One region of the Vallitalea pronyensis genome, then DNA from elsewhere that is predicted to be linked to it. Evidence: riboswitches for the same ligand, from Rfam matches in the RefSeq annotation. Region 1 holds a riboswitch; each other region holds the start of a gene.
What was found. Region 1 has a riboswitch for cobalamin ahead of HZI73_RS23835 (cobyric acid synthase). Riboswitches for the same ligand answer to the same signal wherever they lie in the genome.
Positions count from the first base shown of each region.

Region 1 (8,305 bases):
CTTTCGCAAGCCATATGTTTGATAATCGATGGTTGTCCTGTAAATTCAATAAAGGATTCATCCAGAAATAAAAAGCTTCTATAGTGTTCTATGAGGTTAACACAGGCTTCTAGTTCCGTTAGGGGTATATATTGACCCGTTGGGTTATTAGGGTTACATAACACAACCACATCTGGTTGATACCCTTCCAATGCCTTTTCAAATGCTTGTATGTCTATTTGAAATCCGCTGTTTACACTTAATTCAAAGGCTTCAATTTGACTTCCTGCTAATCGAAATGCCCGTTCATACTCATTAAAGGTAGGTTGGATAATGAGTACTTTCTTGGGTTTCACGGCTCGTGCAAACAGATAGATTAACTCACTGGCTCCATTGCCCATTATGAGGCTCCTAGGATCAATACCTTCGTATTCTGCTATGGCTTTTCTTGCTCCTGCTCCCGATATATCTGGATACTTTACCATATCATCTATAGAAGCTATCATCGTTTCCCTTATGGTCTCTGGTAACCCCAGAGGATTAATATTCACACTATAATCCATCACATCTCTTTTCCCATGATAACCACCATGCTTATTCATGTCCTCATTCCTTCCAAGATCCATTACAAGATCCATTCATGTACATTATAATTTTATTAGTAAGATACCAAGTCCTATCATGAGCAATAAGGTGACGAACTCTGACATGTACATGATACCAATGGTTTTCTTCATATGGTCGGGTTCTAATACCCGGTCATGATCACCAATAGTGGGTTTCATGACCACCTCATGAAAATAAGTGTTGGTACCACCTATCTGAATCCTTAATAAACCAGCTACAGCAGATTCTGGATAGCCGCAATTAGGACTCTTATGATTACGTCGGTCCCGCCATAATATCTTCCATCCATGGGCGAAATCATAACCCAGAATACCGCCACCAATGAGCATGCATATACTCCCTACTCGGGCTGGTATGTAATTAAATAAGTCATCGGTTTTAGCTGATGCATAACCGATAGCCTTATAATGTGCTTGCTGATAGCCTACCATGGAATCCAATGTGTTAACGGCTTTATAGATAAATACACTCTGGACAGGTATGCCCCATAACATGCCTAAACCCATGAATAGAAGTGGCCCTAATACACCATCCACCGTGTTCTCAGCCGCCGTTTCCACTGCTCCACGGATAACTTCATCTCGCGTAAGGGATTCTGTATCTCGCCCTACTAAGTAGGAGAGTTGTTTCCTTGCCAGAATCAAATCTTGTTGTTCCAAGGCTTTCCATACTTTTAGTACCTCATCCTTAAGGCATTTAGCTGCTAAAGATGTATAAAGAAGATAGATGGTCATCAGGTCTTTCACATAAGGGTGTATCCCATAACCCAATTGCAACAAAAGGGTGATGACACCTGCTGTTACCCCTACTGTTCCCAATAATAGTAGAAAACCACCTATTTTAAGGGGTATCCTGCTTTTTCGGATACGCTTCTCTAGCCAACTGATTAATTTCCCTATATAGATAATGGGATGAGGGATCCTAACAGGATCACCGAAGATTAAGTCTAATGCCATTGCTATGCCTATCATGCTGATTGCTTTTACCACGTCTACACCTCTTTACTGGCTTCTATTCTGTCAAAAACACCATGAAACACCTTGTATTCTCTACCATACTTTTGATGTATTGTTATCCTATACACCATCCGTATCCATTATTTATAGATAATCTCCTTAATGGCATCCATATCCATATGCTCTCGAACAAGCTTAGCCAGCTTATCGTACTCCATGTCTTTTTCCTTGGCAAAATCCACATCGGTTCTTTTTTCTAAACCTTTTTTCTCTCGTATATCATTCAAGATAAGATTGCGCCATTCATCGTTATCAAATATACCATGGAGATAAGTGCCCATAACGTCCTTGCGCTCACTAATTGCACCATCACAACGGCCATCTTCCAACTGGATAAAAGGCTCACATCCATCCAGTAATTCTGTCTTGCCCATATGTATCTCATAGCCACCCACTAGAAGATGCTGATGATCCGCTCCAAAAGGTGATGTGGTCAGCAGCCTTCCTTTTACTTGGGTGGTTTGCTTGATTTCTTCCATATGAGTTGCCATATGCAGCAAGCCTAATCCATTAATACTGGACATGGCCGTTTCTACACCTTTTTCATCTTCTATGGTATCCCCTAGCATCTGGTAACCGCCACAGATACCGATGATGGGTACTTGTCTTCTATGAGCACGATAAATGCCTTCTTTCATGGCCGAGTTATGGAGATAAGCCATATCTTTAATGGTGCTCTTACTGCCAGGTATGACTAACAAATCAATGCCTTGAAAATCCTTTTCATCTTTTATGTATCTTACTGTCACATCGTCTTCTAATTCAAAAACAGTAAAATCAGTGAAGTTAGACATATAAGGCAAACGTATAACACCAATGATGATTGCCGCCTCTTCCTGACGGTCAAATCGTTCCGTTACACTATCCTCATCATCTATTTTCAGAGGTTCATAAGGAATAACACCCAGACAAGGTAATTGTAATTTCTCATAGAACATATCGATTCCCGGCTGAAGAATGTTCACATCCCCACGGAACTTGTTAATGATGTATCCTTTGATGCGTTTTCTTTCTTCTGGTTCCAAAAGCATAACTGTGCCATAGATGGAAGCAAACACCCCACCCTTATCAATATCACCAATTAGAATGACTGGAGCATCCACCATGTCAGCCATGCCCATGTTGACAACATCGTTTTCCCTTAGGTTAATTTCTGCCGGACTTCCTGCTCCTTCTATGACAATCACGTCATACGTCTCTTCTAACTGGTGATAGGCATTCATGATCTCTTCCTTGAAGGTTTTTTTAAGACTAAAATACTCACTTGCAGTCATATTTTTATGTATCTTACCATTAAGTATAACCTGACTGCCCACATCACTTGTGGGTTTTAACAATATTGGATTCATGGCTACATGTGGTTCAACCCTTGCTGCTTCTGCTTGTACCACTTGTGCTCTTCCCATTTCTTTACCATCTTTTGTAACAAATGAGTTAAGGGCCATGTTCTGTGATTTAAAAGGCGCAACGGATACACCATCATCATTTAGTATACGGCATAATGCTGCCGTTAAGATACTCTTTCCTACTGTGGAACCAGTTCCTTGAAACATGATATTATGACTCATTGTATTCACTCCACTTTCATCTTGCTGGATGGAAGGCATGTTCCTTAGAAGATGCAACACCATCAAGTTTATTATTATTCAGTTATTCATGGAAGGATATATGATGGATTTGTCTTAAGAAAGGATGCTATGATAATGCTTTTGCTTATGTCATATCATCAAAGAAAGTATAAAAACAAACCCATATTTCCACTCGCAATTGGGATGGTTAGCACCCTAGACAAGTATCCTGACTTATACCTCAAACCTGATGCACATCCTTCCCAAATAGCAACCTATTCAGTGGTTTCCTGCGCATGAGTTAGTACATACAGTAGCGGTGGCTGTGCTGGACTTTCACCAGCTTCCTTGCAACTTAGTGTGCTTCTTGGGCTGTCTCATCCAAACGAAATAACGTGTATATCATGTTTTTATGTGACAGCCTCATTATTCAATTTACGTCATACTCTTAACCCATTATATGCTATTCTAGCAACAAAATCAATAAATACTTATATTATTTAAGCATAGCTAATATTTAGCAAACATGAAAGATATAACGCATAACAATGATGGCTTAAGTAATCTACGTACAAGTTAAGAATAAACCCTAAGTATTTGATGAACAATATGGTGTTAATAGACATCATCATCCAATTCGGATACAAACACCAATTCTATACGCCGTTCAGCAAATTCCTCCCGCATCTCCTCGATTGCCTCTGCCATAGCTACGCCGCCTTCAATACCTACATGACCAATGGCTATTGCCTGACCTTTTTTTAAAGCCAAGTCTCCTGCTTTTCTTAACCGCTTAATCATGTGACTCTTGGGTTTTTGCCCATCTAAAAAAACGTTGTTATCATAACATAAGACACCCATTTCATCAGCTTTTTTCTTGGCTACTGTTTTATTGGATGTGCGACTGTCTACAAAATAATAGAGTCTCTTTTCTTTCACCACTTCAAAAATGCTTTCCATAATTTCTTCTTGGCAGCAGGCTTTTGAGCCCATATGAATATTAGCACCAATAGCATAGGGTACATCTGCTACTGCATCTTCTACCACTTTTCTAACTTCATTTTTCTTCATGTTGCATAGGATGGGGCGGGGTCCAAGCCAACTAAGGCTGCCACCCTTTGCTTCCATGGGCAGGTGGATAATCACTTCATATCCTAAGTCTTTCGCCTTGATGGCATCTTCTTTGGTAAATTCCATAAAGGGCATGACAGCAAAGGTTAGATGTTCATCAATGGTCATCATTTCTTCTACGCCTTCACGGGTTTGCCCAAAATCATCTATGATAATGGCTAATTTTCCACTGGTATTTTGAATACTGCATCGTATGGTATTGACATTGTATAGAATCATATACGCGATGAGATGAAGTATAATCATCAGGATGACAATTAATACTTTTCGATTGATTTTAATGAGATATAATTTTTTCATGGACGTCATGCTTTCTAAATTGTCTTGTTTTATTATATTATAGGTAGCGTCCACTTATTATATGATTGTGTATATTGTTTGTTAGGGGTAAAGGATTGTATCATGCTAATGGGTATAGTTATTAGTTTTGAGAGGGATAGCATAAAAAAATGGGCAAGATTAAAATTAAGATATATGGGTGTTTTATGCAGGTTATTAGAATGGATTTTTATGAGATTGATAAGAAAAAGAAGGGGTTAGTGGACAACGGAAGTTGAGTGAAACGATCGATGGTCATCATTCACTCACGTTACGTTTGTTGCTTTATTGGGTTTAAAGGAATGGCAACAAGCCGTAAAAATCGTTCATGATGACCATAGATCGTTTTTGTTTGTGTGCCACACGCTGGTTAGTAAAAACCGTAGTTTTAGCCAGTGTATGTTGATGTTTGTATGTGCTTATGATGTATGGGGTTGTATTTTGTATTATGGTTAGTCTGAAATAATAATTCACTGTTATGATGTAGGGCTATACATCATAACCATTGGGGTTATTGGTTTGCCAGCGCCATGAATCTCGGCACATGTCTTCGAGACTTTTCTTGGCTTTCCAGCCGAGAGCTGATAGTGCTTTAGATGGGTCTGCGTAGCAGGTAGCAATATCGCCTGGTCGTCTGGGTGTTATGGTGTAGGGGATAGTAACGCCTGTGGCTTTTTCAAAGTTGTGCACCACATCAAGGACGCTGACGCCTTTACCTGTGCCTAGGTTGTAGGCGTCAATGCCTGGTGATGTGATGACTTTTTCTAGGGCTTTTAGATGGCCGTTAGCTAAGTCTTCTACATGGATATAGTCTCTGACGCCTGTGCCATCATGCGTGTTGTAGTCATTGCCATAGATACTTAATTTTTCTCGTTTGCCGATGGCCACCTGTGTGATATAGGGCATGAGGTTATTGGGTATGCCGTTGGGGTCTTCGCCTATACGGCCGCTGGCATGAGCACCTATAGGGTTAAAGTAGCGAAGAAGTGCTATGCTAAAGCTTGGGTCGGATACATGGATATCCTGTAGAATCTGTTCGATCATCATTTTGGTGCTGCCGTAAGGGTTGGTGGTACTTAACGGGAGGTCTTCTGTTAATGGTGATACATTGTGCATACCATAGACGGTAGCAGATGAACTGAATACCATCTTCTTTACTTGGTATTTTTTCATGAGTTCACACAGCACTAGGGTGCCCGTTATATTATTATGGTAATATTTGATGGGTATGGATACGGACTCACCTACTGCTTTTAGCCCTGCAAAATGAATGACAGCTTCCAGTGTATGGGCTTTAAAAACCTTTTCAAGTGCTTCTGTATCTAATAGATCCACTTCATAAAATGTTACGGACTTTCCAGCTAATTCTTGAATACGTTTGATGGATTCTGGTTTACTATTGGAGAAGTTGTCCACAATAATCACCTCATAACCTGCATGAAGTAATTGTACAACTGTATGACTACCAATATACCCAGCCCCACCGGTGACTAATATATGCATCATCTAACCTCACTCTCTTAGATATCTAAAAATGCCTTCATTTCTTCACTTACCTGTTTTGCTTTATCCATACTATCCATCTCAGCAAAAACACGAAGAAGTGGTTCTGTTCCTGAAAAACGTGCAATGATCCATCCACCATTTTTGAAGAATACTTTAACCCCATCCATATAGCTGACACGATCCACTTCATAGCTAAATTCAGGTATTTTTTTATGGGTGTAAAGCAAGTTTAATAAACGCTCTTTATCTTCTACTTTAAAATCAAAACTGTCTTCTACCATGTCAAATTTACCGAACTGCTCATGAATATCATCTAATAATTTGGATAGATGTTTATTGGTTACGCTAATCATCTCCACTAATAGAGATGCTGCAAACACCCCATCCTTGCCTTTGATATGTCCCCGAATGGTTAAACCACCGCTGCTTTCTCCACCAATAAGGGCATCTGTCTCTTCCATCTTAGAACTAATATGCTTAAACCCTACAGGTACTTCATAGCATGATTCACCAAAGCCTTCTGCAATCTTATCCAATAGATGTGTTGTTGCCAAGTTTCGTACGACTGGTCCACGCCAATTTTTATACTTTAATAAGTAGTAATACAATAATGCCATAATAGCGTTGGGATGAATGAAATTGCCTTTTTCATCAATAATACCCAGACGGTCAGCATCGCCATCTGTTCCAATCCCTAAGTCATAGCCTTTTTCTACTACTTCGTTCTTCAGACGTCCTAATGTCTTAGCACTTGGTGAAGGCAGTCTGCCGCCAAATAGGGTATCATGACGGTCATGGATTAAATCCACTTCACAGCGAGCCGTCATAAGAATGGTTTGAAGGGATGTCTTGGACACACCATACATGGGATCAAGCAATATTTTTAACTGCTTTTTCTTAATGGCTTCCAGATCAACAAGGTTAATGATGGTGTCAATGTAATCATTAAAAGGATTATATATCATTACAGTGCCCTTTTCAAGAGCTTTATCAAAGGGGATTAACTGAATGTCTTTTACATCTTCCATATAATGTTCAATGTCATCTGTCACGTCCTTACCGGCATCTCTTCCACCTTCTGTGAAGATCTTAATACCGTTGTAATCGGCTGGATTATGACTGGCTGTTACTGCTGCTCCATATTGAAGATTCAAGGCTTTTACACTGTACATCACCATGGGTGTTGGTGCTATACGGTTAATAAAATAAACTTGAATGCCATTGCCTGCTAATACTTCTGACATCCACTGAGCACTCCGATCGGACAAGAATCGTCGATCGTAACCAATCACAAAAGACTTGGTTTCTTCTTTTATCATTTTATTGGCTAAAGCTTGTGTTAGAAGCTGAATATTGGTTTTTACAAATTCGTCACCTATGATGGCTCGCCATCCACCTGTTCCAAATTTAATCATCTGTCTCATTCCTTTCCATTCTGTCTAGGGCTGATTTTTTAATACACGTTCACAAAATTCAAGTTCTTCCACTGTATTCACACCGTATACTTCGTTGGTATGATAGATGGTATGGGTCACTAATTTCTTATCTTGCTCCATGACCATTTTTGGTATATCTGTTAAATAATATTCCTGTTGGATGTTATCATTTTTTAAACTTTTCAGGTTTTCAAAAAGGAATTCACTGTCAAAAACATAGACGCCAACATTCAGTTCTTTTATAGCTAACTGCTCCTTGGTACAATCTTTGGCTTCTATAACGCCTATCATTTGATTGTCTGTATTTCTAATGATACGTCCATAGGCTGGTGGATCATCGATAACTGCAGTTAATACCGTACAGGTCGCCTTTTCACTGTCGTGTATCTCAAACATTTTTTCATAGGTACTTCGCTTGTATAAAGGCATATCACCATAAGCTACCAATATAGGTCCTTTGTAACCTTTGAATACATCTTCTGTTACAAGGACTGCATGACCCGTTCCTAACTGCTTGTCTTGTGTGGCAAATTGATAATTGCCCTTGATGGCATCGTAGACCATCTCTTTTTTATAACCAACCACAATGGTCATATCTTCTTCTTTTAGAAAATTCAGTGCTTCTAGAACATATTGAAGCAATGGTTTACCATTAGCCTTACGTAGTACTTTTGGCATGTTGTATTGTTCAGATTGTAATCGTGTCCCTTTTCCTGCTCCTAGT
Region 1 covers NZ_CP058649.1:5,701,036-5,709,340, forward strand. The annotation lists gene cobD (threonine-phosphate decarboxylase CobD) at 1-617, opposite strand, end outside; gene cbiB (adenosylcobinamide-phosphate synthase CbiB) at 627-1,577, opposite strand; gene HZI73_RS23835 (cobyric acid synthase) at 1,703-3,190, opposite strand; cobalamin riboswitch at 3,393-3,564, opposite strand; gene HZI73_RS23840 (divergent polysaccharide deacetylase family protein) at 3,806-4,621, opposite strand; gene galE (UDP-glucose 4-epimerase GalE) at 5,129-6,142, opposite strand; gene HZI73_RS23850 (phosphoglucomutase/phosphomannomutase family protein) at 6,160-7,560, opposite strand; gene HZI73_RS23855 (sugar phosphate nucleotidyltransferase) at 7,585-8,305, opposite strand, start outside.

Region 2 (8,305 bases), 1.9 Mb from region 1:
CACCAGCGACGGTCTTTTTCCTACGGCAGTATTTGCTGGCGACTTTTCCAAAGGACTTGGTGGCTGCGGCTAGAATCGATGGGGCCAATGAAATGAAGACATTCCATCGTATTGCTATGCCTATCTTAAAACCAGCACTAGCGACCATGGGTATCTTTACATTTGTTGGTTCATGGAATAACTTCTTAACACCACTTATGCTCATCAGTACCCAAGAAAAATATACCTTGCCCATGCTTGTCCAGTTACTCAAAGCAGATATTTATCGAACGGAGCTAGGCGGTATCTACCTTGGTGTTACCATGACCATTATACCCCTATTAATCATCTATCTTATCCTATCTAAGTACATTATTGCAGGTGTTGCACTTGGAGGGGTTAAGGAATAAGTAACTTCCCAGAGATAGCATGGTTTTAGATAATGATAAATATTATGTATAGTAAGCTTGTTACGTTTAGACCCTTAATCTATTACGACTAATAGATTAAGGGTTATTTTTGTCAGTTACAGCTATAGCTAGAAAAAGATTAAACTGTCAGTATATTGAAAAAAAACAATCAGTAATATATAATATATATTGGTGTACGACAATTTGTTGTTGCTGGACATGCCATATAAATAATACCAATCAACCATATGCATGGCATGACATGTACAAGATTAAGAACCATTTGATGAAGATTGACATAATGAATGAGCTTATAAAAACGACATAAAAGGTTAAATGAAGTCTGTAACAATGCATGACTAACAATAATAGCAATCGAATATTTAAGAATAAGGAAGTGAACTCATGGAAAAAATTCAAGCTTTGAGGCAACAAGTGGATGAAGTGAATGAACATATATTACAATCATTAAATGCTAGAGCAGCATTAATCAAGCAGATTAGAGAGCTAAAAGATAAAGTCAGTAGCGACTATTTTGACCCGGAGCGAGAAGAGGAAATGCTTAGAAACATCATTGAAAAGAACGAGGGACCATTATCTGGTAAAATGATTGGTGATATATTTAATCATATATTTAAGGTGAATCTGGAATTTATGGGCATCAGCCATGAAAAATTACCTCTAGTGAGTGATATCAACAAAGTAAAATTTTGTACCATAAAAGAAATGTTTAATCTTGAAAAAGAAGGACCCTATATTATTGCAGGTCCATGTGCCATAGAAAGCCTAGAATACGCTGAGAAAATAGCTCAACTATTAAAAGGTAATAACATAAAATTTATAAGAGGAGGAGCCTACAAGCCCCGCACATCACCATATGATTTTCAAGGTTTAGGCAAAGAGGGTGTGAAAATACTGTCTCATGTGGGTAAAAAGCATAATCTCATTACGGTATCAGAAGTTGTTGATGGAAGTGAGGTTGAATCGGTAGCCAAACATATTGATATGATACAGATTGGGGCAAGAAACATGCAGAATTTTGAATTGTTAAAACGTGCAGGTGCTTCAGGCAAACCCATTTTATTAAAAAGGGGTATGAGTGCCACCATTAAAGAATTCATATTTGCTGCAGAGTATATCGCTCTTCAAGGGAATAAAAAAATAATTCTTTGTGAACGGGGTATCAGAACGTTTGAAAACAAAACAAGAAATACATTGGATATTTCCAGCATTCCAATCATTAAGAAGGAGACACAGCTTCCCATTATTGTTGATATCAGCCATTCACTGGGAAGAAAAGACATTATACAACCCATTGCAAAAGCAGCTTTAGCTGTAGGGGCTGATGGCTTAATGGTAGAGGTTCATCCCAAACCAGAACTGGCATTATCCGATAGCCGGCAGCAGTTAGACCCTGAAGAATTTCAAGAACTGCTTGGAGCACTGGAAGCATGAAGGGATAGTATAAATTAACAGTCTTGATATGCAAATAATTTAAAAAAGCATATTGACTTTCCTTCTTGTCCATTGTAGTATAGTACTTAACTACATATGTCGATGAACAGGTGCCGTATTGATACGGATAATAGGGAAGCAGGTTGAAATCCTGCACGGTCCCGCCGCTGTATTAGCTGAGTTATCATCATAACCACTGTCCATAAGGGATGGGAAGGGATGATTGTACGTTGAAGCTTAAGTCAGAAGACCTGCCTGCTCAGAAATTTGCAAAAACTCTACGGGTAATAGGGGCAAAATTTATAAACAACGATTGTATCTAGTAAGCTTTACTGCAATCCTGTTGTTTTCATAATTGAATGCTTGAACCACTTATCTTTGGATAAGTGGTTTTTTATTTTAAATTTAAAGGAGATATAAAGGATGAAGAAAATAATAATCATGGTAGTAAGTCTTATGATGGTATTAGCTTTAACAGGATGCCAGGGGGTCAATAGTAAAACAGATAAGAAAGCTTTATTAGTTGTGAGTTTTGGATCAAGTTTTGTTGAGAATCGGGTTGTAAGTATTGATGCCTTAGAAGAAGAATTGGGTGCCACATTCTCAGAGTATGATGCCTTTAACGCTTTTACATCCCAGATGATCATTGATATCTACAAAGAACGTGATCAAGTCACCTACAAAAATGTTGAAGAACAAATTGAGCATATCTATAAAAAAGGTTATGGAGAAGTTCTTGTGGTTCCCACCCATGTGATTAACGGTGAAGAATATGACCAGATGAATGAAGCGCTTCATCCATTTAAGGATAAATTTGAAATACTCAACGTCAGCAAACCTTTATTATCTAGTGTAGAGGATTATACACGGGTTATTGAAGCCATGATGGATGAAGTACCCGATGTGGATGAAAAGACAGCCGTTGTTCTTATGGGACACGGTACACATCATGATGCCAATAGCGCTTACCCAGCCCTTGATTATGCCTTCAAACATGCAGGTTATCCTCAAGTTTTTATTGGAACAGTAGAAGGGTCACCTTCTTTTGAAGATGTAGCAAAAGACATAGAGCAAAGCGGGTATGAGAAAGTATTATTGATGCCACTTATGATTGTAGCTGGTGATCATGCCTATAACGATATGGCTGGTGACGAAGAAGATAGCTGGAAAGTGATGTTTAAAGCCAAAGGATACGATGTGGATTACGTACTAAAAGGGCTAGGAGAACTTTCATCCATTAGAGAATTATTCGTTCAACATGCAAATGAAGCTTTGGTTGATGAAAAATAGAACCATTACCGTTGCAGAAGCTATGGCGTTTTTATGGAAAGGAATGGAAGCAGGCTTATGAAAAAATGGATACCCATTATAGGCAGCATCATCCTTATAGGGCTTGTACTTGGGCGGGATATACCCATTCATGGTACAAAAGATGCCAGTAAGATAGTGGATCATCACGTGTTTATTGACGATGTAGGTAATAAAATTATGATACACAAAATTCCTAGTCGTATCGTGAGTTTATCCACCGTTCATACAGAGAATATCTATGCATTAGAGGCTTCTCACCATCTTATTGGTGTAGATAAGGGTTCTCATTATCCTGCCAGGGTAGTTGATCTGCCAAGGTATGCCATGGATCATGAAGCCGATATGGATAAACTCATTAAGGCCAAGCCAGATCTTGTCTTGATTACACCAGAGATTAATCAGCAGTATCCTCGGGTTGTATCCAAGCTGGAAAGTAATGGTCTATGGGTTGTATCCCTTATGCCAAAGTCTGTTCAGCACTTTGATTACTACATACAAAAGCTTGCCATGTTAATCCAAAAAGAGGACCAAGCGAATAGGATGTTAAAGGATTATCATGCTGAACTAAACCAAATAAAACAAATAACATCTCAGATAAAAAAGAAGAAAACAGTTTTTGTAGAAACATCCCAAAAGGGATTCTGGACACCTGCACAAGGGTCATTACTCTTTGAAGCCATTGACCTAGCAGGGGGAATAAACATCGTCAAAGATGCCAAACCTTCTATCCCCAATCAACCTCAAGTAAGGTATGGATTTTCGCATATCGAACGTAACCAAGAGGTCATCGATGTCTATTTTACGCTACAAGGTGTACGGGATGGTGGGGGAAGTATTATTTCCATCAACCAGCAGGACAAGTTCAGACAAGTAAAAGCAATACGTGAAGGTGAAGTTTATGAATTGCTTCATCCTCTGGTTAATCAATATACCTTTCGTTATGTGAAAGGGGTAAGGGATATGGCAAGGATTCTCTATCCAGAAGTGATGATTGACGAGACGAAGGTTAGCAATGATATACCGTTAACACGTGAAGTCTTTAGCCATATTGTATACAATCAACGAAGGCTTCAAATGTTTACCATAACAGGAAGTGACTATTACGACGTAAAGAAACACCTGCATACTTATGGGAAATACCTAGATGTGACAGAGCAGGATGCAGATTTTGACCAGATAGAGACTGTTTCCATGCGTGGTTACTTATTACCCAAACGCGATAAGACGGGAAATGAAACTTTCGGTAGGCATGATGCTGTAACAAGATCAGATATAGCACATTTTATCTATATCATTAAGGATTTGACTGGTCAGAAGGATTTTAAAACCATTAAAGATATTAAAGGGCATAACCAAGAGCTGATGATAAATAAAGTAGTTGCCCATGGTGAGATGCAACTCATGGATGGTTATTTTAAGCCAGATGACCCTTATACAGTGGAAGCCCTTTATAGTCTATTGGAGAGACTGAGGGATTTCTAATAACGTTCATGTCATCATGGTATAGAAGTGAACGTTCATAACCCATATATGAAAGAGGGACAGCGATGATTAAGACCAGAGATCTCATAAAAAAATACGATAAAAACCCTGCGGTTAACGGGTTGAATTTAGATATTGAAGCTGGAACCTTTTATGGCTTACTTGGACCAAACGGTGCAGGTAAGACCACCACCATTAAAATGTTGTCCACCCTATTGCCACCCACTTCTGGTGATATGCATATCATGAATGAAAGGGTTAAAAGAGGGCAGAAGCATATACAAGCTCAGATAGGTGTTGTACCACAGCATTATAGCCTGCAAAGGGAGTTTACGGTTTATGAAACCCTCATTCACCATGGTATGCTCCAGAGCATGCAGCGAAAAGAGATGAAAACACGTATAGAAGAATTGCTAATCTTTGCCAAATTGGATCAAGATGCCCATAAGTTAGTGGCTAAGCTGTCAGGGGGTAACAAAAGAAAGCTCATGATTATTCGTGCTGTGATGCACCGTCCGAAGATTTTATTCTTAGATGAGCCAACAGTAGGATTGGATGCTGCTATTCGTCGAAGCATATGGGACTTATTAAAATATCTAAAAAGCGAGGGGTTAACGATTATCTTAACCACCCATTATATAGAAGAAGCCAGGGTACTATGTGATCGCATCGGTATGATGACCCATGGTAAAATTGTCATAGAAAACACGCCCCATGAACTGTTAAAAGATGTACAAGCTTATGTAGTGGAAGTATTTGATGGTCAAAAAACACACTATGCCTATTTTAATACAAGAGAAGAGGCCACAGCATATTCCCATAAGCAAGTGGATGATGTGCTAATAAGAAGGTCCAATCTGGAAGATGTTTATGTGAAATATACGAAGGAAAAGGTGGAAGCATTATGAGGGTTTTCAAAGAGTTGTATCCCATTATATGGGATGAATGGGTTATTTTCAAAAGAAACTTTATGAAAATTACCATCAGTGCCATTATCAGTCCCTTACTTTATATGATTGCTTTTGGCTTAGGGATAGGCGGAGGATATTCTTTATCTGGTGTCACTTACATGAAATTTTTAATTCCAGGTATCGTGGCTCTGACTACCATGAATGCCAGTTATAAAGCCATTTCTGTTAAGCTTATTACCAACCGGGTTTATGATCAGACTTTTGAGCAATACTTGATAGCCCCTATATCCATTTTTAGCTTTTGTATAGGAAAAGCCATAGCCGGTGCTTTAAGGGGGATGTACGCAGGTATGTTAGTCCTTAGTATTGCAGCTGTATTTGGTATTTCCTTGAATGTCACAGGAAGTTTTCTTTTACTGATGTTCTTAAATGGTCTGACCTTTGCTTCATTAGGTATGCTGGGAGCACTGGTAGCTAAATCCCATGCAGATATGAACCGTTTTGGCAGTTATGTGATATTACCCATGACTTTTTTGTGTGGTACGTTCTTTTCAACAGACTATTTACCGGATTTTATGCGTAAAGTTATCCACTTACTGCCTTTAACCCATATGTCAACCATGTTAAGGGCCATTGCTACATATGATACGTATTATGTAGCCAATATTTTAGGTGTGGTGGTGTATTGTATTATTTTTTTAACCATGTCTTATCGTATCTGTTTAAAAATAGCGACTTAAGACATGTGGAAATAGAGTAAAACGGGCAGTGACAACCCTAACGTGCAGATGCTAAGCGGCACAATAATTTGTCCAGACGCCATAAAATACTGACAAAAAAGAAGGAAATGAAGAGGGCTATTCATCTTGATAGGATAGAGATGATAGACTACCCAATAAGGAGAAAAAACATGAAGAAATTAATCAGTTGTATGTTGGTCATTATGATGATATTAAGTGTAGCAGGTTGTGGTCAATCCGATGCAAAAAAGAAGGATGAAGACAGCAATCAAAACGTAACAACTCATGCTGATGCAGAAACAACAGAAGGACAAACAGGAGATTCAACAGAAGATATGACAGAACAAGCAAACCCATCAAACGGTACGAATCTCTATCCTGATTTCATAATAGAAGAAACAGAAACCACCATTACATACGTGGATAAATTCGGTACAGAGACCATGGTTACAAAAAAACCTGAGAAAGTGGTCATTGCCTTTAACTCTATTCTAGGTTTATGGTATTATGCAGGTGGTACGTCTTTAACCAAAGTAAAAGGCTCTACTAACGTTCCAGAAGAAGCCAAAGACCTGATGGATTTAGGAAGTTCAAGAAGTGTCAGTTTAGAAGCCATCATTGCCCTAGAACCAGACTTAGTGATTCTAGCTGCCAATGTGGAAGGTCAAGTGGCGTTAGCGCCTACATTAAAGGAAAGCGGCATTGAAGCCATGATTATCGATACATCCATTAATGCCTATGAACGATTTAAGGAAAATGCGTATCTTTTTAGCAAGATTAATGGTACAGAAGAAGCCTATGATACAAAAGTACAAGCCATTATCACAGAGATTGATGGCATTATTGAAAAAGCCCAAGCAGTAGAAACTAAGTCAAGGGTAGCTGCCATGTTTGCAACGTCTAAGAGCATGAGTTTGGATTCTGATATGGCACTTACAGGTGAGATGATTTATGCACTTGGCGGGGAGAATATTTTAAATGCCTCCGATGTTAAGGTAGAAGGGGAGTCCAGAGTGCCTTTTAGTATTGAAGCCCTCATTACCCAGAATCCAGAAATTATCATGATATCCACTATGGGAGATATTGAGGGCGTAAAAGAAAATGTTAATAAAATGATTGACGAAAACCCTGCATGGAACCAAGTGCATGCTGTTGAGAATAACCGAGTATATTACTTACCAAAAGAATACTCCGTCTATAAACCCAATGAGAAATACGCAGAAGCTTTTACACATATTGCGAAGCTTCTATACCCAGATGTATTTGGTGAATAAGGATGAAAGCCATGACCTCTTTAGCCCAACAGGATGAACAAAAAAATAGACGTTATAAGCTCAGTATATTAGGGATACTTTTTGTGTTTCTCTTTGTTAGTGTCATCCTTAGTATAACTCTTGGAGCTACGCATATACCGCTGAAGAAGGCCTTTCAAGCACTGTTTGTGGAGAAGGATGGGTTAACTTATCACATTATTATGAACATCCGTATGCCTCGAACACTGGTTGGGATGTTAGTGGGCATAAGTTTATCCCTATCTGGAGCCATATTACAGGGTATTATGCGTAATTCCCTTGCTTCACCTAATATTATCGGGGTGTCAAGCGGGGCAGGATTAGCTGCAACCATATGTATCGTGCTCTTACCAGCTTATGTGAACTTAACCCCAATTGCCGCTTTTATCGGTGCTTTTTTAACCACCATGATTATCTATTCTTTATCCTATAAGAATGGAGTGCGGCCTTTACGGATGGTGTTAGCAGGGGTGGCTATATCTTCTTTGGTGAGTGCCTTGATTAATTTGATTTTGATCTTTTTTCCAGATCGGGTATCGGATACTTTAAGCTTTACCATTGGCAGTTTGAACCTTGCATTATGGTCAGATTTCTATCGGCTGCTGCCTTATGTGATTGTTGGTTTCATTTTATGTTTATTAAATGCTCGAAAGATCAATGTGCTTATGTTAGGGGATGAAATCGCTACATCATTAGGGGTACATGTGGAAAGAAGCCGTTTCTTC
Region 2 covers NZ_CP058649.1:1,315,279-1,323,583, forward strand. The annotation lists gene HZI73_RS05485 (carbohydrate ABC transporter permease) at 1-389, shown strand, start outside; gene HZI73_RS05490 (bifunctional 3-deoxy-7-phosphoheptulonate synthase/chorismate mutase) at 795-1,844, shown strand; cobalamin riboswitch at 1,936-2,117, shown strand; gene HZI73_RS05495 (sirohydrochlorin cobaltochelatase) at 2,268-3,134, shown strand; gene HZI73_RS05500 (ABC transporter substrate-binding protein) at 3,192-4,637, shown strand; gene HZI73_RS05505 (ABC transporter ATP-binding protein) at 4,703-5,545, shown strand; gene HZI73_RS05510 (ABC transporter permease) at 5,542-6,288, shown strand; gene HZI73_RS05515 (ABC transporter substrate-binding protein) at 6,459-7,562, shown strand; gene HZI73_RS05520 (FecCD family ABC transporter permease) at 7,565-8,305, shown strand, end outside.
Region 2: another riboswitch for cobalamin. It lies ahead of HZI73_RS05495 (sirohydrochlorin cobaltochelatase); the one in region 1 lies ahead of HZI73_RS23835 (cobyric acid synthase).

Region 3 (8,305 bases), 620 kb from region 1:
AGTCTTGTTACACGAAAAGAAGACGCTTATGATTTGGTTCAAGAAACATATATCAAAGCCATTGAACGTGAAGAGATTTTTGAGCAGATGAATGAATACCAAATAAAAGGATGGTTTTTTCGGGTAATCAAAAATCAATTTATTGATCAAATAAGGAAAAATAAGCGAATTATCTTCTATGAAGAAGAACAGGTGTCAACACATGTGTTTATAGAAACCGATATTTTCTTCAAAGAGATGGTCGCCACTTTGCCAGATCACCTAAGGTTACCCATTATACTCAAATATCAAAAGGGTTTAAACAGTAAAGAGATAGGTAAGCTGCAAGGTATATCACCGTCAACCGTAAGGAATAGATTAAGTCTAGGCTTACAAAAATTAAAAATGGAGGCGTTATAAATGGGAATCATTAAGAATATTTCTTTTTTAGATGCTCGAAAAGCAACAGAAGAATCCCTGAAGCATATTACAAAAATAGAAAATGTTGCCTTACTTATTTGTACAGAAGAAACAGCCAAATTATTAGATCCTATTCATAAAAGCAATGTGGCAAGCTTTGTAAAAATTCCAAATGACTTGGAGCTTGAGTTTATTAATATTAATGGGAATGGTAAAATTGATGATACATTATTAGAGGGTATTCAAGAAAAAGCGTATGTTTTAATCAATGGTCAATGCTTAGTTAAGGAAATAAATCCTGAGCTATTTAAAGAAAAAATATATGCCTTAGATGTAAATGGGGAACTATATTGTCCACGCATATTAAAAGGATTAATTTTAGCAAAAGGTTCCATTAACGGTCCTATATTAGATTACAAAGAGGGTTTTAAACCCCTTAGCCATACATTGTATTTAACAGAGAACAATATATTACGATACAGTCATGAAAAATTATGTGTCAACAAATTAATCGCTATTGAACCTGTTGTAGAGGACTTTGAAGCATACATTAATAAGATTCAAATTCAAGAGCAAGCCTATATAACAAAATCAAATCTAAATCGTATGCGGCATATGCTGGATGAATTTGATGAAGTGGATGTATGTATTGTACCTGAACACAGTATCTATCATGAAGGGAAGGTTTGCCTAAACCCTGAAAACATAACAGATTATGATGATGCGACATTAGTGGTTGATGGTATGGTGCATATAGAGGACTTAACAGAAGATGCATTAAAAGAACATATCCAAGGTATCTATTCTCAAGGCATCTATTGTGATAAATCACTAATCAATGCGGCAAGAACATTATCCATGAATCAAGCAAGTGTAAAAGTAGAGTTGCCCAATATCATCCAGAACGTAGGGAAATTGGTCATTAATGAAGCCTATTTATTAGGGCTATCTGAAAAAAAACATATTGAAAATATGGGTAAATTAAAATTTGATGATTCTGTTAATCCAGAATTAGTCGTAGAAAAAATTAGCAGTATTGAAAACTTAGGAAAGCTTGTGGGCAACGCATCGGTGCTTAGTCAGATTGACATCAATAATTTAGGTGTCATGAAGATGTCAGAAGAAGATTACAAGGAAAAAGAACAAGAGAATGAGGTATACTATAAGAATTTAAGTAAGCTGGTTTTATAAGACACCAATCTGTGAAAAACATTATAGATGGGCTGTTGCATCAAGCACCAACACAACCATGTGGAGGTGCTTCTGATGAACAGCCCATTTTATCTATTCTTCAAAATTACGTATAAGATCTTCAAAGGTATCACGACGACGTATAAGTTTTGCTTCGCCGCTGGATGTAATCAATACTTCAGCAGGACGCAGGCGATTATTATAATTCGATGCCATACAATAGCCATAAGCACCAGCATCTAATACATTGATAATATCTCCTTCAAATATTTCGGGAAGTTCTCTTTCTTTAGCAATAATATCGCCACTTTCACAGATGTTACCAACAATATTAACCACTTCTGTATGGGTAGAAGGTCTGTTGGACTCACGATAGATTTCCACATCATGATGTGAATCATACAGGACAGGACGCTTAAGCACATTAAAACCAAGGTCAGTTCCCACATATTTCATACCGTAATTTTCTTTAATGGCATGAGCTGTACCCAGTAGAGAACCACTTTCGGCTACCACGTAACGGCCAGGCTCAATTTTAAACGTAATTTGTTTGCCGTATCGTTTTGTCCAGTCGAAAAGCACTTGATCCAGTTGTGTTGCTAACTCTTTTAGGTCCAAGCGTTTTTGACCAGCTTGTTTGTGGTATGGAATACCAAATCCTCCACCCATATCGACAAATTCAAGGTTTTCAAATTGCTCAGCCAGTCGAAGGACAGATTGAACACCTTCAACATAATGACCACCTTCCATGAAAAGTGACCCAATGTGTTGGTTGATACCAACTAATCGTAACTTATATTTCGCAAGAAGGGCTTTGACTTGTGGCACAAAATTGGGATCCACACCAAACTTTGTTTTTTTACCACCTGTCACTACTTTTTCATGATGACCAGCGCCAACACCTGGATTAAAACGCACGCAAACGCGACCACCTTCATTAATCTGACCAAACATCTCTAATTGAGACAGGGAATCCACACTTGTAAGAATACCATGATCAATTGCAAATTGCATTTCTTCTTTGGATACGTTATTGCTAATATATAAGATTTGCTCAGGTTTGAACCCAGCTTTTAATTCCACGTATATTTCACCTGGTGACATAGCATCCACACTGAGACCTTCATCACGTGCGATTTTTATTAATGATAGATTGCCATTGGCTTTAACAGAATAGTTAACGGAAAAATGAGGATAGGTTAATAAGTTTTTGAGTTCGCTGCATCGTTCTCTAAAAATATTTTCGTTGTACACATACAGTGGACTGCCAAATTCCTTGACTAAATCCACTGGATTAGTCTTTCCAAAAAAATTGGTAACTTCTGATACTTTATTATGTAATGATAGCATAATGTAAGCTCCCTTCTGTGGATGGATGGACCATGAGGTACATTTTTATTCTTTGTTGGTCCTTCTATTGATGAGTTCTATTTCGTTAATAATCGCTTCCCGTATGAGTCTTACCAATGTTTTATTACGGGAATAAAGTGCTTGGTTCAGCGTACCTGTAATGACTTCTTCCGTATCAACAATCAACTTTAATGATTCATGACTATACGTCGGATGATGTATATCATAATGACAATCAGGCTCTTCTGGTGACAAAATCACAATTTTAATCTGACGGTCAGCAGCATCCACCAGTTCATGATGAAACGTATGAATGATTTCGTTCGTTGCACTAAAATATAAGCGATGATTGGATGTCATAATCATATTTTTAATTTTATCGATAACATGGTTCGGATTGGTGATGGTTACATAGGGGTCATTGGTAATGGGGTTGTAATCTAAACTTTCTTTTATAATGCTAAGATTTTCATTAAAAGACCTTGTGGCATTGTTGATTAATTCATCTTTGGTAACCGCAATGTATTTAATAGAAGTTCCTTCTATAATATAAGCGCTTCCTTTATCAACAAGGCTAGATAAAGCAGCATAAGCATTGGAACGTGAAATACCGGATAACTTAGCAGCTTCATAACCGGTTAATTCACCGTGTTTACACAAGGTTATATAGATAATAGATTCTTGTTGGGTGAATCCAATATTTTTTAATGCTGTTATAAGTTCCATTTTATCACCTCGGATAGTGTTTCTATATAGAACTACTATAAAACAAGTTGATTATTTTGTCAAGTTAAAACATAGAAGGCATATTAATAGAACACCAACTTGTGGTATAATAAACCTATTATTGATAAGACTGTAAACATAAATATAGTAAAGGAAAGATAATATAAACTTTACCCTATAGTTTAATATATTTTACTTCATGGATAATTGGACATGTTTTTATGGAATTATTTACAGAATAAGGCCATTGCATATATTTCTAGAAAACATTGAATGAAGGGTGAAGGATTTTGAAGAATAGAGGCGATAGACATGGATTTATTTGATATGATGCGGGAAAAAACATTAGAAACAGAGTCACCCTTAGCTGCAAGATTACGACCTACCACCATTGAAGAGGTTGTGGGACAAGAACATATTATAGGAAAAGGAAAATTGCTTTATAGAGCCATCAAAGCAGACAAGCTTGGCTCCTTAATTTTCTATGGCCCACCTGGAACAGGTAAAACCACCTTGGCAAAGGTTATTGCCAACACAACAAAATCTGAATTTGTTCAACTTAATGCAACGGTGGCTGGTAAAAAGGATATCCAGAAAGTAGTGGAAGAAGCATCCAGCAGGTTAGGCATGACTTTAGGTAAGACCATCCTATTTATTGATGAGATTCATCGATTTAATAAAGCACAACAAGATGCACTATTGCCTTATGTGGAAGATGGTACCATCACACTCATCGGTGCAACCACAGAGAATCCATATTTTGAAGTGAATAATGCCTTGGTATCCAGGTCAAGGATATTTGAATTAAAACCACTATCCAAGGAAGCGATACGTATACTTATACGTCGAGCTGTCACGGATAAAGAGAAAGGGATGGGGAATATAGAAGCCCATATTGAAGAAGATGCCCTTGATTTCTTAGCTGATCGGGCTAATGGTGATGCAAGAGCAGCACTGAATGCTATAGAATTAGGTATCTTGACAACAGAGCCTAATGGACAAGGCATCATTCATATTGACTTAGATGTGGCCAGTGAATGCATCCAAAAGAGAGTCATTCATTACGATAAAGATGGCGATAATCATTATGACACCATATCAGCTTTTATAAAAAGCATGCGGGGGTCCGACCCAGATGCAGCCGTTTACTATCTGGCAAAGATGATCTATGCAGGAGAAGACCCCAAATTTATTGCAAGACGTATTGTCATCTGTGCGGCGGAAGATGTAGGTAATGCAGATCCTAACGCCATTCAAGTAGCCATGGCAGCGGCAGATGCCGTTAACTTTATCGGCATGCCTGAAGGACGCATTATTTTATCACAGGCAGCTACCTATGTGGCTTGCGCACCTAAAAGCAATGCAGCATATGTGGCCATTAACAAAGCATTAGAAGATGTAAAACGTATACAAGTGCATACCATACCGCCATATTTACAAGATGCCAGTTATGGGGGAGCCAGAGACTTAGGTCATGGCATTGGCTATCAATATGCTCATAATTTTGAAAACCACTATGTGGACCAGCAATACCTGCCCGATGAATTAGTGGGTAAGGAATATTACCATATAACTGAACAGGGTTATGAGAAGACGATTAAGGAACATTTTAAGAAGATAAAAGGGAATGATTAATACCATGCAGATATTGACAGGGTATATTTGTTGTCCTATTAAACAATTTCTTCTTGACATATTCTCATTACGGCTTATAATGAAGGTATCTAGTAAAACTAGAAGATACAATTTCATAGTAAAAGGTGCTTGTCAACACAAGTTAAAAGGGAAAGTGGTTAAAATCCACTACAGCCCCCGCTACTGTAATTGGTGATGAAATCTCATAAGCCATTGGGAAACCGAGAAGGCGAGAAAGTAAGATGAACCATGAGTCAGGAAACCTGCCTTTTAAACGTTTTAAGCTTTCGGTGGGAAGGTGTAGATAACATAAGAATGAATAATCTACTGTGCCGATGCACAGTTTTTTTATTGATATAATACGCTACTGTTACCTATGCTTTTCAATAACAAGACACTACCATGAAAGCAGTAAAATCAAAAAGAGGAAAGTATAAGGAGGACATGTAACATGAAAAAAGGGATAAGATTATGGATATCCATATTATTAATCGTTGGGCTAATGGTATTCGGTTTAGTTGCTTGTGGTGAGAAGAAGGCAACAGATGATACCTATCAAGATGCTAATAATCCGGTTGAACAAGAAGAGGATAAAGCGCAAGATGAGCAACAAGAGAAGGATACAACAGAAGATCAAGAAAACGCATCAGATGAAGCTGAGGGTGACTATTACCCCATAACCATACAAGATCGTTTTGGAAAAGATGTTGTCATTGAACAAGAACCAGAAAAGATCATCTCCATTTCACCAGAAATGACAGAAACCCTTTTCGCAATAGGCGTAGGTGATAAAGTCATTGGAAGAACAGATTATTGTGATTATCCAAGTGACGTATTATCCATTGAATCCATAGGGAGTTTAACTGAACCCAATATAGAGAAGATCATTGAATCAGGAGCCGATGTGGTATTTGCTTCTTCCCATGTGAATGATGAATCCGTTGCTCAATTAAATGAGCAAGGTGTAAAGGTGGTTGCCTTATCATGGAATGAAAATCTTGAGGGTGTATATGGTTATATGACAACCATTGGTCAAGTGGTTAATCGTACACAGGAGACAGAAGATTTGGTAACGAAGATGAAAGAAATCTTTGACCAATATACCAAAGCAGTGGCTGATCTTGAAAAGCCTACGGCTTATTTTATCACAGGATTTGGTGAATATGGTGATTTTGCAGCTACAGGCGATACGTTCCTTGGTCAACTCATTGAAATGGCTGGTGCAGAGAATGCAGCTGCAGACGGTACCATGTGGAGTTATAGTATTGAGAAATTAGTGGAGAAAGATCCTCAGTACCTGATGTGTTCTTCTTCATACAATAGTAAACAGCAAATTGAAGGATTAGAAGGTTATAAAACATTAACAGCTGTTAAAGAAGGTCATTTATATGAAGTGGATGAAAATCTATTTTTTAGACAAGGACCAAGGTTGGCAGATGGTTTTGCACGATTAGTAGAGATATTCCATCCAGAAGCAGCAAAAATTGATATTGGCAAAGAGTAATGAACATGCAATAAACGACTTAGGAAAGATAACAAAGTGGGTAGACATATGGTAAAAAAAAGCTACATGAATATGAACTTAATTATATTAACATTGGTTATGATGATATTGGTTGTGCTCTTGGCTCTTGGTTTTGGGGCGGTAAACGTTAATTTTATGAACACCTTAAAGATCGTGGGACATCATATTCCAAAACTTGATCAGATTATATCGTTAGATGGTATTAAAGCGTCTCATGTAACGATTATTATGGATTTACGACTGCCTCGTATTATCGTAGCCTTGTTTACAGGTGCTGCACTGGCTATTGTTGGATGTGCTTTTCAAGGTGTATTCAAAAATCCTATGGCAGACCCGTTTGTTATTGGTATTTCATCAGGTGCTGCCCTCGGTGCAACCATCGGATTAATCCTTAACTTGAGCAGTAATGTATTTGGGTTTACTGGGGTGAGTATATGTGCTTTTTTTGGCGCTTTGGTTACGGTACTTGTTGTGCTGAAGATAGCAGCCATACAAAAGAAATTACCCACCACCACTTTACTATTAGCAGGGATATCCATTAACTATCTATTTTCTGCATTGATTTCATTGTTGATGATTCTGAATCGGCATAAATTAGAGAGTGTCTATTTGTGGACATTAGGTAGTTTTAATGCATCCAAATGGAGTGAAGTCATGCTCATTATACCCGTTGTGGTGATCGGTTCTGCTATCTTGTGGATGTATTCTAAGGAACTTAACATTATGCTCCTTGGTGATGATGATGCAAGTACCTTAGGTATTCATGTCCATCGTACCAAGAAAATCATACTATGTGTCTCCTCGTTAATGGTAGCCGTAGTGGTATCCGCAAGTGGCATTATAGCCTTTGTGGGGTTAATTATTCCCCATACCGTTAGGATACTAAGTGGCCCTAACCATAAGCGTTTGATACCTCTTGCCATGATTGTCGGTGGTATATTTATGGTGATTTGCGACACCATTGCACGTACAGTTATTTCACCAGCAGAGTTATCTGTGGGTATTATTACATCGTTATTCGGTGTACCATTTTTCTTAGGTTTACTCTACCAGAGTAAGAAAAAAATGGTATAAATAAATAGGACATTAAAAGGGTGAAGTCTATGAATTGTGTGGTTCAAACAGAAAAATTAGATTTTAGTTACGGCGAAAGAAGCATATTGGAGAATTTGTCCATTCAGATGAAGAAAGGGTTATTCTATAGCATCATTGGTCCTAATGGCTCTGGAAAGACCACTTTGCTGAAACTCATTGCTCGTCTATTACCAACAGAACATAAGCGTGTATTTATTAATGGTGATGACATTGATAAGCTTAAGCCAAAAGATATGGCTAAACGTGTATCGGTAGTACCTCAAATAACAGATATGCAATATGAATTTTCTGTATATGATATTGTGATGATGGGGAGAGCACCCTACACGTCTCGATTTGGTAAAGCGAACACCGTGGATGAAGAGTCCGTTGTCAAAGCCATGA
Region 3 covers NZ_CP058649.1:5,082,680-5,090,984, reverse strand. The annotation lists gene HZI73_RS21165 (RNA polymerase sigma factor) at 1-399, shown strand, start outside; gene HZI73_RS21160 (hypothetical protein) at 400-1,590, shown strand; gene lysA (diaminopimelate decarboxylase) at 1,684-2,940, opposite strand; gene HZI73_RS21150 (TrmB family transcriptional regulator) at 2,986-3,666, opposite strand; gene HZI73_RS21145 (replication-associated recombination protein A) at 3,979-5,301, shown strand; cobalamin riboswitch at 5,408-5,586, shown strand; gene HZI73_RS21140 (ABC transporter substrate-binding protein) at 5,753-6,805, shown strand; gene HZI73_RS21135 (FecCD family ABC transporter permease) at 6,854-7,900, shown strand; gene HZI73_RS21130 (ABC transporter ATP-binding protein) at 7,930-8,305, shown strand, end outside.
Region 3: another riboswitch for cobalamin. It lies ahead of HZI73_RS21140 (ABC transporter substrate-binding protein); the one in region 1 lies ahead of HZI73_RS23835 (cobyric acid synthase).

Region 4 (8,305 bases), 240 kb from region 1:
ATTAGACCTTTGTAAAGATCCTCTTTTGTTGTATCCAGGGTTAACCCTAGGATAGTACCTTTTGCTTCCATATCCATATAAGGCGTACCTGCACCTGCAAAATAAGGTAAAATCAAGAGACCTGTTGGTTTGGTATTATCCACTTGTGCATTAAAGTAATCATAGTCACTTTGATCCTCTTTTTTGTTTGCTTTGGCTTCTAGGGCACCTATTTTTTCTCTGTACCACTTCAACAATGCGCCACCTGTAAACGAAAACGCATACGTGACATGTAAATCATGAAGGAAAGGCATTCTTGCAAAGTTCCCTCTGTGTAATAACCTTTCATCCACATCACGGTTATGATAAATACTGGTCATGCATTCAACCGTACCTGTACCATCAACAACCATGCCTTCTTTGTAGACACCTGTTCCAATAGCCGCGGCAATTTGGTCATGACACCCTGACACGATAAGCGTTTTTTCATTAATGCCTAACGCCTTTGCCAATGGTGTCTTAATGGGTCCAGCAGTTGTACCAATAGGAACAACCTTAGGTAACATTGACTTGTCAATACCTGCAAACGATAAGATAGCCTCATCCCACATCAAAGTATGTACATTAAAGGCCATCGTTCTTGCTGCCAGAGAATGATCAATCTGAAAAATGCCGCTTAACTTATAGACAATGTAATCTTCAAAAAGACAGATTCTCTTACATTTTTCAAAGACCTTGGGTTGATTGTTTTTAAGCCACATGAGTTTAACGATGGTGTACATGATATCTGGACATAAACCTGTAATTTTGTTCAGATACTCTGTTCCAAAATGATGGATAAGATGTTGGCATTCTTCTCTTCCATTTGGATCGGAAAACAACAGTGAATCCCATACGGGCTCATGATTTATGTCCAATAGAACTGCCGCTTCACCAAAAGATGTTACACCAATTCCTTTTAAATCGGTTACATGCTTAACAGCATCACCTATCACCTCCTGAACCTTTTCCCATACAACAGATGGGCTTATTTTATGCATTTCAGGGGATATGTCTGACTTATACGCTTCATATGATTCACTTATTAACTGACCTTTATCATTGTAAATGGTACATTTACAACCTGTTGTTCCAATGTCGATACCAGCAACTGTCATCCTATCTATCCTCGCTCTCTTTTTCTCAATAGTGCATCTCTATACTATTGACAATACAACAAATCCCTGTATACTTATAGATAAGTTTGTTCTAATAATAGTAATTTTGTCCGGAGTGGTGATGGTATGAATCTATTATTCAATATTAACGATCTCAAAAACCTGTTGGTGGATTATTACAACCTCACAAAAATGCGTATTGCCATCTTTGATGATGGTTTTCACGAAATTGCTTCTTATCCTGATCGTTTATCCACTTATTGTCGTATCATTCGTAACGACGTTGCCATGCATAAGAAATGTACGCTATGTGACTACAACGCATTCATTCAATGCAAACAACAGAAGTCTCTCCATATTTATGCCTGTCACGCTGGTTTAACAGAGGCTATCGTACCCATCTTTGCAGACCAAACCATTATTGGATATATCATGTTAGGTCAAGTATTGACCACTAAGGATAGACATGCATTATGGCATGAAATCTCAGAGTCCATGAAGGCGCATGATGTGGATCTCACGGCTTTAAAAATTGCCTTTGACAACAAAAGAAATGTGCATCAAAATGTGATTAATTCTTCCGCTCATATGATGAAAATCTGTGCCAGCTATCTCTACTCCAGCCATAAATTGGTACTAAAAAAAGACTCTCTCCCACAAAAAATCGATGTTTTTATTGGAGAAAATCTTAGGAACGACTTGTCTGTGCCCCTTATCTGCAATCAGTTTCAAATCGGTAAAACAAAGCTTTATGACATTGCTAATCAAAGTTATGGTATGGGTATTGCTAAACATATTACACAGATTCGTTTGCAAAGAGCCAAAGAATACCTTATGGATACGGATCTTCCAATATACGAAATTGCAGACTTGGTGGGGATCTATGACTATAATTATTTTACAAAGGTATTCAAAAAAGAAACAGGCGTTACCCCCAAAGATTTTAGAAAGGGCAACACACTTCCTGTTTGAATGAGCATACGCCTAGAGTAATCAACTAATTTTATTGCTTTCTTATATACACATAGTAGGCCCCTATGTAGGTTAAGTCTTCATTAATAAATCGCGTTCGCATGTTATAATCACCTTTCTCAAGATGCATGATAAATACAACGCTTTTATCTTCCAATGAAACATCACGTTCCTGACGCTGTCCACAGACATCAACAAGTGCTTTAACCACCTTATAAGCTCTGCCTTCTGGCTTATCCTCTTTCCTATCCGTTCCACTTTCTCCCTTACATGATGCACAGATTGATAATTGAGATTCTCTCGGCCAACGTCGGAGTTCAATGGCATATTCTCCAGAATCCACAACACGTATGGCCCAAAAACCTGTACCATCAATACCTTCTCGTGTATGGCGTTGTGAAAAGCACATGGCGACGCAATCGTGCCACCCGTGACATGTTAACTTTGTCTCTTCTTCTTTCCTAATGTACATGGGGCTGTATATCATAGCATCATCCACCCTTGCATCATACCAATCTTCATAATACAAGGTGAGTTCGTTAGCTAATATTACGTTATCTTTATAAATATCATACCTTTCAGAAGGGTCTTTTTCAATATCATAGATTTCCGGTTCTATGGTTGCAGGTGAACCAAAATTTCCTGTAGCAAAAGGATTACTTTCAAGGGTTAATGGTCTAACAAGTCTTGTTGTATCGCGTAATACCGTATAGTCTTTATACTTTTGAGGCATATCCCGCTGCATATTATGAATAACTAACGTACGTCCTTGATTAAGATGGGTTTCACCTCTGGATAATGCCCCATACATACTGATACCATCTAACTGGTCATATGCATCCAGCTTAGGTAAGTGACATAAGTCAATATACGTGGTTAATAAGTCAAAATGCGTTGTTAAGCCATAGACTTGTCGCGATTTTCCAAGAACATTGCCCGGCGTAGTTATAAAACACGCATTTCTATGAGCCCCTTCATAAGTTGAACCTTTTTTCCCACGCATGTTTGCGTTATAACCATCTAAGAGATGCCCTTCTTGATCAATACTGCATCCTGTGGCTGTGCCATTATCGCCAAAGAATGTGATAATGGTGTTATCATAGACTTTTCGTTCTTTTAGATATGCCACCAATCGACCTATATTCTCATCAATGGATTCAATCATTCCAAAGAATTTTGCTCTTTTTTCAGGTACACCAGCCTGTATATACTTATCATAATATGCTGGATCAACATTAAATGGCCCGTGAGGAGCATTGGTTGGTATATAGCAAAAAAATGGTTGATCTGCATGAATAGCATCATCCATAAAAGTCATGGCAGAGCTAAACCAATTGTCGGTACAGTAACCTTGAAATTTTGTGGGTACACCATTGACTAAATAAGTATCATCATAATAATCGTTGTTCCAATAATCCGGTATTTCACCAATAACACCACCGCCAAATGAGTGAGCCACATCAAAACCACGTTGGTGTGGGTGATAGGGATAGGTATCCCCTAAATGCCATTTACCAAACATACCCGTCCTATAGCCACCTGCTTTAAAGTAATCTGCCATGGTATACAGGTCAGGTTTCATATAAAAACGACCGTTGAGTGTTGAATAAACGCCCGCTCCAAAAGAATATCTTCCTGACATTAATGCAGCTCTGGTTGGTGCACATAGAGGATCGGTATGAAAACTTTCCAAGGAAATGGATGTGTCATGGAGCTTATCCAGATTAGGGGTCTTCAACCATGGATTGCCATGAGCGCCAATATCCCCATACCCTTGATCGTCTGTAACAATTAATATGACATGCTTCTTTTTAACATCATTCATTCTTATCTCCTCTATATCCATTCTTAATGACTAGCTTATTAGTGATGATTATACACCTTATCATCTTTTCATAACATGTCATTCACCTAAATTCATATCTTTTTTCGTCTTTATCATGTATACTGATAACATTACGATTCATCCATCATTCAAGAAGGAGCCATGACCATTATGTCGTCAGCTATTAAGTTTTATGCTAATCAACTCCCTAACGTGTCAGCAGTAGGGAAAATAACGTTAAAAAAACCAAGAATTCATGTGAACCAGATTGCACATATCAACTATCTGATTTTTGTTCTTAAGGGTACATTTTATGTGAGTGAAGAAGACCGACACTATGCTGCAAAAGAAGGACAAGTTTTCTTTAGGCAATCAGGTAAACATCATTATAGTCAAACCTATATGCCTATAGGCACAACATGGTTCTGGGTGTCTTTCTCCTATGATACCTTAGGTAAAACCGTTCAAGAATCCTGCCCAGACATCCCATGTTATGCATTGCCTCAACTAACAACCATGAGCAATCAGCAACATCTATTTCAGAAACTAGAGTCCATGTATCATCTGTATCATGCCTCTAACCCCTATAAAATACCCCATTTAGCTGCTGAACTTACGAGCATTTTCTACACTATTCTTGCTAACCCACCCCATCATCATTCGGGTAGTGAGATGCTTGTTAAGAAAGTCAATGAACTTCTGATGCTCCAACTTCACAGCACATTTGATGCACATAAAATAGCTGCTAAAATAAACATGGATTATAGCTATATCGGGAAGTGCTATAAAGCCCAAACCGGCACAACCATTAATCATCATTTTAACAGCTTAAAGATTCAAAAAGCTATTGCATATATGGAAGACGGGTCCATGAACATCTCACAGATGAGTGAGGTTCTCGGCTATCCCAATCCCTATTATTTCAGTCGAGTGTTCAAAAAGTTCACCAGCTTATCCCCTAGTGCATTCATGAAACAAATGCCCTTACAACAAGACTGATGACACTTATCATGATTACTCTAGAATGATACTGAAATCCCTATACATGGTTTTGCCATGTTCTAAAGTCCTTCATGTTTATATTCCTTTACGGATTATGATAAAACCTTATGTCTAGTACTATGCATATAAAATCCATAATTTTTACCAAATGTGTGTCTATAGCTACAGTTTTTTTTAATAGAATATATTATAATCTACAAGAATGTATTTTGATATTTGCTGATTCGCTTAGATGACAAAGCAACAGTGTTAATAATAAGCATACTACATGCATATTGCAAGCATGATATCATATGTCTTGATGTTAGTTAAATACATATCCATGAAAAAAAGAAAATAAGGTGCTCAACAAGAGATAATAGGGAAAACGGTGAAAGTCCGTTACAGCCCCCGCTACTGTAAGCAGTTATGAAATCATATAAACCACTGGTATCTACTGGGAAGGTTTGAGAGTAAGTTAAGCTGCAAGTCAGGAGACCTGCCTTTTTTCAGAATGAAGACTTCGGTGGGAAGTTTTGTTGTTCAAATTTAAATGATATGATGAAAAGATTCTATTTGCATTGTATATATGATTAAATTTGTCAATGCTTAACCACCTTTAACAGGGTGGTTTTTTTATGATTGGTTAGCACATTTGAAGGAGTTTTTGAAGTGAAAAAACAGTTTAAAACTTTCAAGGATTATTGTATAGCCTTTGTATGTCTTGTTTTATTAAACTTTATGCTACCAAGATTACTGCCAGGTGACCCTGTAACAGCTCTGGCTGGAGAACAAGTAGTCTATGACATGACACCGGAAATGCATCAGCAATTACTTGAAGAATTTCAATTAGACAAGCCCATTACCATACAACTCGTTCGTTATCTCAAGTCAATTGTTCAATTTGATTTTGGTTATTCTTACTTCTATAAGAAAAAAGTAATAGACCTCTTACGTTTACATTTACCTTGGACACTGGCTTTAATCGTTACTAGCATGCTGATATCTATAGGCATAGGTTATGTCACTGGCATAGAAAGCAGCTATCATCATGGCAAGCCCATGGATAAGATTCTGTTAAGTGCCATGATGTTTATAAGTGGATTTCCACAATTTTTTTTAGGTATGCTTTTATTATTGTTTTTTAGTATCTATCTTGGCTGGCTGCCTATGGGAGGATGTGAAACACCTTGTTCAACCTTTACAGGTCTGACTCGAGTAAAAGATATAATGGTACATATGGTTCTCCCTGTTATAACCCTTGTTATTTCCGAAGTATCAAACATGTATTTATTAACAAGAAGTACCGCCATATCCATAAGTAAAAGAACATTTATGGGTACCGCTGTGGCAAAAGGATTAAAGGATAGACTGATTAAACATCGTTATTTAGGCAAGAACTGCTTTATAACACTATTAACCCTGTCTGCAATCATGATGGGAAGAATGTTTGTGGGGGTACTGCTAATTGAAGTTGTTTTTGCCTATCCTGGACTTGGAAGTCTCATTTTTGAGGCTGTAAAAGCCAGAGATTATCCCGTTTTACAAGGTGTTTTTCTCATAGTAGCATTTATGGTGCTTCTGATGAATGGACTAGCAGAATCCATTCAATTTACATATAGTCGTAAACAATTTTAACCCACGGATAAGCATGAATTGTGTTATGAAATTATGACCCTTTCCTTTTGTTTATCCCGTATGAGAGGATAGGAAGTTCCGTATGGATATGACAAAAAAGATAGCTATCAAGATAATTTTGAAAGATAAGTGTATGTTAATGGGGACTTGTCTATTGGTATTATTTTCACTGGTGGTGATGATTGTACCTTTTATGAACTTACCCTCACCCTCTTGTTCTACAAAAGAAGTGTTTCTTAAACCTTCATTGATTCATCTCCTAGGAACAAACGATATGGGACAAGATATTTTTTCCAGACTTCTGTTTGGATTACGGACTTCTATGTTCATTAGCTTGTCTGTTGGGGTAATTGCAACATCTATTTCAGGCTTTTTAGGTATTTTATCAGCCCTAACAGGTGGACTTTTGGATCGGTTCATTTTAAGGATCTGTGATATATTTTTAGCACTTCCAGAATTTATCATCTGCTTACTAGTTGCCTCTTATATACGTCCTAACCTCATCACCTTGATTGTCATCATCAGTATGTTAAATTGGCAGGGTCCACTAAAAGTTTTGCGTTCTCAAGCACTCATCTGTAGTAAAGATTTGCCCGTAACAACAGCTAGAACCTTTGGTGCTAACAACATGTATCTCTTAAGAAAACACATTATTCCTAACATCTCCCCCCTTCTATTATCTATTTTTATTCGCAATGTTAGGATGGCTGTTTTTATGGAAGCCAGCTTTTCTTATTTGGGATTAGTAGCACCTGAAGTCGTTAGCTTTGGAAAAATAATGAGCAATGCCATGTCCTTTACTTATTTAGAGGTTTGGAAATGGTGGTTGTTACCTGTAGGCATAACGCTTTCTTTATTTTTACTTGCATTATCCTATATGGGTTATTCGGTAGAAAATCGTAAAAGCATTGACTTGGAGGAAGATATATCGTGATACACATAAAAGACGTCAATATTGCCTATGGGGATGACAACATCATACAGGGCATTAATTTAAGATTTAAAAAAAACAGCATTACAGCTATCATCGGTGAATCAGGTACTGGAAAGACAAGTCTTGGGCTTGGGTTAATGGGATTAAGCAAAGGACAAATAAGTGGCAACATCATTGTCAATGGTCAAAATATTTTAGAGTATTCCAAAGAAAAGATGAAAGAGTATCGCTGGAATACAACAAGCATCGTTTTTCAAAATACAGGTGATCTTCTAAACCCAACAGTCAACATACTGGAACAAGTTAAAGAATCTATGATTAGCCATGGTTATTGTTCTATCAAAGAGGCCATTCAACGTTCAATAGCGTTGCTCTTACAGGTAGGTATAAGTGAAAGCTATCATCTTACTTATCCAGCCCAATTAAGTGGTGGCCAGATTCAAAAAGTGCTATTGGCAATGGCCCTTGCTAATGACCCAGAAGTCCTCATATTAGATGAACCTACTTCTGCCCTAGACCCCTTAACAAAGCAAGACATGATTCAGCTTATCAAAAAAGTAGCAGCTGATAAAACCGTAATTTTAATCACCCATGATTTTTCTGTTTCTCGAAGTTTAGCAGAAGACGTTGTGGTTTTATATGGGGGTCATGTTGTGGAACAAGGTGCAGCCAGCAAAATTCTAACTATACCAAAACATCCTTATACAAGAGGTCTATTACGAGCATATCCCAATATGTCCACCACAAAAGATTTACAAGGTATACGGGGGCATATACAACCATCACAAAATGGATGTCCCTTTGCTAACAGATGCACTC
Region 4 covers NZ_CP058649.1:5,937,086-5,945,390, forward strand. The annotation lists gene HZI73_RS24825 (FGGY-family carbohydrate kinase) at 1-1,136, opposite strand, end outside; gene HZI73_RS24830 (PocR ligand-binding domain-containing protein) at 1,263-2,108, shown strand; gene HZI73_RS24835 (arylsulfatase) at 2,140-3,933, opposite strand; gene HZI73_RS24840 (helix-turn-helix domain-containing protein) at 4,105-4,932, shown strand; cobalamin riboswitch at 5,258-5,435, shown strand; gene HZI73_RS24845 (ABC transporter permease) at 5,587-6,552, shown strand; gene HZI73_RS24850 (ABC transporter permease) at 6,635-7,486, shown strand; gene HZI73_RS24855 (ABC transporter ATP-binding protein) at 7,483-8,305, shown strand, end outside.
Region 4: another riboswitch for cobalamin. It lies ahead of HZI73_RS24845 (ABC transporter permease); the one in region 1 lies ahead of HZI73_RS23835 (cobyric acid synthase).